Linked DNA regions of Pigmentiphaga sp. H8. The protein of the gene in region 1 interacts with the protein of each later gene in a pairwise test. Links are inferred from orthologs where the notes say so. Each region holds a gene or a part of one and is shown on either strand. Other genes may lie near its edges.

The links.
Region 2: the proteins of glnL (region 1) and EGT29_RS07890 interact in binary tests that used the Escherichia coli proteins (3 or more experiments, as listed by UniProt). The link is inferred for Pigmentiphaga sp. H8 from one-to-one orthologs.

What each region holds. Positions count from the first base shown.
Region 1 is NZ_CP033966.1:2,388,536-2,391,442, reverse strand. It holds glnL (nitrogen regulation protein NR(II)), read right to left. Parts: upstream 2,045-2,907; coding sequence 956-2,044; downstream 1-955. Other genes in the region: glnA (type I glutamate--ammonia ligase), read right to left, coding at 2,109-2,907; ntrC (nitrogen regulation protein NR(I)), read right to left, coding at 1-905.
Region 2 is NZ_CP033966.1:1,669,618-1,672,366, reverse strand. It holds EGT29_RS07890 (P-II family nitrogen regulator), read right to left. Parts: upstream 1,670-2,749; coding sequence 1,331-1,669; downstream 1-1,330. Other genes in the region: EGT29_RS07885 (NAD(+) synthase), read right to left, coding at 1,748-2,749; cysP (thiosulfate ABC transporter substrate-binding protein CysP), read right to left, coding at 165-1,181; cysT (sulfate ABC transporter permease subunit CysT), read right to left, coding at 1-49. UniProt on the Escherichia coli protein: P-II indirectly controls the transcription of the glutamine synthetase gene (glnA). P-II prevents NR-II-catalyzed conversion of NR-I to NR-I-phosphate, the transcriptional activator of GlnA. When P-II is uridylylated to P-II-UMP, these events are reversed.

The DNA of each region.
Region 1 (2,907 bases):
CGGATCACATTGAGCCGATGGAACAGGTCCTCGCGGAACAGGCCCTGCTTGACGCGTTCTTCCAGCGGTTGGTGCGTGGCCGCGATGACGCGCACGTTGGCGTGCACCGGGTTGTGCCCGCCCACGCGATAGAAGCTGCCGTCCGACAGCACCCGCAACAGGCGCGTCTGCAATTCGGCGGGCATGTCGCCGATCTCGTCCAGGAACAGCGTGCCGCCGTCGGCCTGCTCGAAGCGGCCGCGGCGCATGCTTTGCGCGCCGGTGAAGGCGCCGCGCTCGTGGCCGAACAGCTCGGACTCCAGCAGGTCGCGCGGAATCGCGGCGGTATTGATCGCCACGAAGGGGCCGGAGGCCCGGGCACTATGCCGATGCAGTGCGCGCGCCACTAGTTCCTTGCCGCTGCCCGATTCGCCGGTGATCATGACCGTGACCTGCGACTGCGACAGGCGGCCGATGGCGCGGAACACTTCCTGCATGGCCGGCGCCTGCCCCAGGATCTCGGGCGTGCCGACCAGCGTCTCGTCGGCCGAGGCCTCCTCGCGCAGGCTTTCCTCGACGGCGCGGCGGATCAGTTCGGTCGCGGTGTCCACGTCGAAGGGCTTGGGCAGGTACTCGAAGGCGCCCCCCTGGAAGGCCGATACCGCGCTCTCCAGGTCGGAATACGCCGTCATGACGATGACGGGCAGCGCCGGAAAACGCCGCTTGACCGCCTGCAACAGTTCGATGCCGCCGGCCCCGGGCATCCGGATGTCGGTCACCAGCACCTGGGGCACGTCGTCGTTCAGGGCGTCCAGGGCCTCGCGCGCGGTGCCGAAGCTGCGGCTGGGCAGGTTCTCGCGGGCCAAGGCTTTTTCGAGCACCCAGCGGATCGAACGGTCATCATCTACGATCCAGATCGGTTTCATCGCTGCCTTCCTAGGTACGCTCGGGAAAAAAAATCCATCCAATTCTTCGATCAAGGTAAGGGCAACAGCAGGCGGAAATCGGTCAGGCCGGGCCGGCTGTCGCATTCGATCACACCCTCGTGCTGCTGCACGAAAGTCTGAGCCAGGGTCAATCCCAGTCCGCTGCCGCCCTCACGTCCCGACACCAGCGGATGGAAGATCCGGTCCAGCAATTCAGGGGGAATCCCCGGGCCGTTGTCCATCACATGCAATTCCAATGCCAGCCTGAAACGCTGCTTGGCCAAGGTGACCTGGCGCGCCACACGGGTGCGCAGCGTGATCTCGGCATCGCCGGCCGCGATGCGTGGCGACAAGGCCTCGGCGGCGTTGCGCACGACGTTCAGGACGGCCTGGATCAACTGCGCCTTGTCGCCCCGGAACTCGGGAATCGCCGCGTCGTAGTCGCGCACGATGCGCAGCCCGTTCGGATACTCGGCCAGCACCAGCGACCGCACGCGCTCGCAGACCTCGTGGATGTTGACGTCGCCGACGATGCGCGGCGCGCGATGCGGCACCAGCAGGCGGTCCACCAGGGTCTGGAGACGGTCCGCCTCCTGGATGATGACCTGGGTGTATTCGATCAGCGCGGGATCGGACAACTCGGCCTCCAGCAATTGCGCCGCGCCGCGCAGCCCGCCCAGCGGATTCTTGATCTCGTGCGCGAGGTTGCGCAACAGTTCGCGATTGGCCTGCGCCTGTTCCAGCAGGCGTTCCTCGCGGTCCACCTTCAGCTGCTGCTCGATCTCGCGCAGTTCGATCAGCGCCGGCCACGGCTGGCCGTCCAGCGCGACCACGGTTACCGATACCTGCGTCGGCTCGCGCCCCAGGCGATCGATCTCCAGTATCTGCCGCTTGTCCGCGAACAGGTGCTGGCGGGCCTCCTCCAGCGACTGGCGCAACTGCTCGCCATCGCGGAACAGGTCGCCGGCCTTGACCGCGTACAACTGCCGCACCGAGACCTCGAACAAATCCTCGGCCGGGGCGTTGGCATAGCGGATCAGGCCGTCGTCGTCGATGACGAGGATGGCGCTGGACAGCAGTTCGAACGCGGCGAAGGCGTCGACCGGATAGGAGGAAGGATCGGGAAGCAAATGAGTCATGTCCAATGAAAACGGGGCGTTCGAACGCCCCGTTTTTCCTTGCTGACGACTGATCAGGTCCTGATCAGAGGCCGTAGTACATGTCGAACTCGACGGGGTGGGTCGTGACGCGGAAACGCGTGACTTCTTCCATCTTCAGCGCGATGTAGGCATCGATCATGGCGTTGCTGAACACACCGCCGCGGGTCAGGAACTCGCGGTCCTTGTCCAGGGCTTCCAGCGCCTGCTCGAGCGAGGCACACACGGTCGGGATCTTCGCGTCTTCCTCGGGCGGCAGGTCGTACAGGTTCTTGTCGGCCGGATCGCCAGGATGGATCTTGTTCATCACGCCGTCCAGGCCGGCCATCATCAGGGCCGAGAACGACAGGTACGGGTTGGCCAGCGGATCCGGGAAGCGCGTCTCGATGCGGCGGCCCTTCGGGTTGGCCACGTACGGGATGCGGATCGAGGCCGAGCGGTTGCGGGCCGAGTAGGCCAGCTTGACCGGGGCTTCGAAGTGCGGAACCAGGCGCTTGTACGAGTTCGTGCCGGGGTTGGTGATGGCGTTCAGCGCGCGGGCGTGCTTGATGATGCCGCCGATGTAGTACAGCGCGAACTCGGACAGGCCGGCGTAGCCGTTGCCCGCGAACAGGTTCTGGCCGTCCTTCCAGATCGACTGGTGGACGTGCATGCCGGAACCGTTGTCGCCGACGACGGGCTTGGGCATGAAGGTGGCGGTCTTGCCGTAGGCGGCGGCCACGTTCCAGATCGTGTACTTCATGATCTGGTTCCAGTCGGCGCGCTGCACCAGGGTCGAGAACTTGGTGCCGATTTCCAGTTGGCCGGGGCCCGCCACTTCGTGGTGGTGCACTTCGACCGGCACG
Region 2 (2,749 bases), 720 kb from region 1 along the record:
AGCCGGGCAGGACCGGCGGACGGCGGAAAAAGCGGAAGGACGGATTCACGGCGTAGGCGGCGGGATCGGGGGCGGAAGCGAAGAAGCGCGGCCCCCCTGCGGGGTGGCCGCGCCTTGCCGGGAAGGATTGTACGGCACCGGCCCGGCCGCCGGTGCCGCCATGATCAGCGCTTGGCCAGCAACTGGTCCAGCACCCCGTTGGAACCGAAATGGTTCTTGGTGATGTCGCTCCAGGGACCCAGCACCTTGGTCGGATCGATCAGGCGCACCTTGGCGTAGCGGTCGGCCACGACCTTGGCGACGTCGGGGTGGTTGACCCGGTAGTTGAAGGTGGTCAGCAGCAGCTGGATCTCGCGGGTGTACTGGTAGTTCAGGTATTCGGTGGCGAGCTGGCGGGTGCCCTTCTCGTCCACGACCTTGTCCACCACGGCCACGGGGAACTCGGCCAGCACGGACACCGGCGGCACCACGACTTCATAGCCGCCCGCCTTGAATTCCTCGCCCTTGGCGATGTTGATCACTTCCGACTCGAAGGTCAGCAGCACGTCGCCCTGACCGTTCTGCGCGAACGCCACGGTCGCGCCGCGCCCGCCGGTGGGGAAGTTGACGACGTTGTGCAGGACCTTGCCGACGAACTGCTTGATCTTCTCCTGGTCGCCGCCGAACTTCTCGTTGGCGTACAGCCAGGCGCCCAGGTAGGTGTAGCGCGCGTTGCCCGAGGTCTTGGGGTTGGGGAACACCAGCTTCACGTCATCGCGCGCCAGGTCGTCCCAGTTCTTGACGTTCTTGGGATTGCCCTTGCGCACCAGAAAGGCGATGGTGCTGTAGTACGGCGAACTGTTGTTCGGAAAGGCCTTCTGCCAGTCCTTGCGCAGCAATCCGCGCTGGGCCAGGATGTCGACGTCGGGAACCTGGTTGAAGGTCACGACGTCGACCTTCTTGCCCTGGATGATGTCCTGCGCCTGACGCGAGGTGCCGGCGAACGACTGGTCGATCTTGACGTCGTGGCCGTTCTTGGCCTTCCAGTACGCCTGGAACTTGGGATTGACCGCGGCGAACACCTCGCGGGCAACGTCGTACGAGGCGTTCAGCAGCGGCTTGTCCTGGGCTTGCGCCGTCCCCGTCACTGCCGTGAGCAGCGCGGCCGACGTGGCCGCGAGCACGATGATCTTCTTGAACATGAAACGGCGTCCTTCTTCTGACTATGTGGATGCGAAAGACGTAAACGTAACAAATCCACATATGTCATCAAACCATATATTCATCATTTCTTTATTCTTGTGAGAAATATATGGCGAACGCCGGCGGGCGGCGACTGCCGCCCGGCCGGTCAGACCGCGGCTTCGCCGGTCTCGCCGGTGCGGATGCGGATGACCTGCTCGACGGGCGTGACGAAGATCTTGCCGTCGCCGATCTTGCCCGTGCGCGCCACGCGGATGATGGCCTCCACGGCCTGGTCGACCAGTTCGTCGGCGATCACCAGCTCGATGCGGATCTTGGGCAGGAAGTCCACCACGTATTCGGCGCCGCGATAGAGTTCGGTATGCCCCTTCTGGCGGCCGAAGCCCTTGACTTCCGTCACGGTCAGACCATTGACGCCGACCTGGGCCAGCGCTTCGCGGACCTCGTCGAGCTTGAACGGTTTGATGATGGCGGTGACTTGCTTCATGGCTGGACCTTTGTGGAAACGCTGGCGGAAATGGCGAAGATGCGATAAGGGGGATTGTAGCCGGCCGGGCGCCCGCCCTCAGGCGTCCGGCGCGGAGTCGGGAATGTTCGCGAGGTCGGCCTTCCAGACGACTTCCTCGGAATCGCTGGGGGCGCGCCAGTCGCCGCGCGGCGACAGCGAGCCGCCCGAGCCGACCTTGGGCGCGTTGGGCACGCACGAACGCTTGAACTGGCTGGTCTTGAAGAACCGGTGCACGAAGATGCCCAGGTTGCGCTTGATGGCGGCCAGTTCGTACTGGTTGCGCGGCACGTGCGCTTCCTCGGGCCAGTCGCCGCGCTCGCGGTCGTGCCAGGCGGCCAGCGCCAGGAAAGCGACCTTCGAAGGCGCGAAGCCATAGCGCAGGATGTAGTACAGGTTGAAGTCCTGCAGTTCGTAGGGCCCGATGAACTGCTCGGTCCGCTGCGCCGGCGCGCCATCGGTCTTGCCCGGCACCAGCTCCGGGCTGATCTCGGTGCCCAGGATGTCCAGCAGCACCTGGCTGCCGTCGCCCACCTTGCCCGTCTCGGCCACCCAGCGCACCAGGTGGGTGATCAGGGTCTTGGGCACGCTGGCGTTGACGTTGTAGTGCGACATGTGGTCGCCCACGCCATAGGTGCACCAGCCCAGCGCCAGTTCGCTCAGGTCGCCGGTGCCGATCACGATGGCATTGTGGAAATTGGCCAGCCGGAACAGGTGGCTGGTGCGCTCGCCGGCCTGCACGTTCTCGAAGGTGATGTCGTAGACCTCCTGGCCCGAGGCGTACGGGTGCCCGATGTCCTGGAGCATCTGCGTGCAGCTGGGCCGGATGTCGATCTCCATGGCCGTGCAGCCGACCACGCGCATCAGCGCGCGTGCCTGCTGCAGGGTACGCCCGCTGGTGGCGAAGCCCGGCATGGTCACGCCGATGATGTTCGCCCGCGGCAGGTTCAGGCGGTCCATGGCCTTGGCGCAGACCAGCAGCGCATGGGTCGAGTCCAGTCCCCCGGACACGCCGATCACCACCTTGTCCATGCCTATGGCCGACAGCCGCTGCACCAGCGC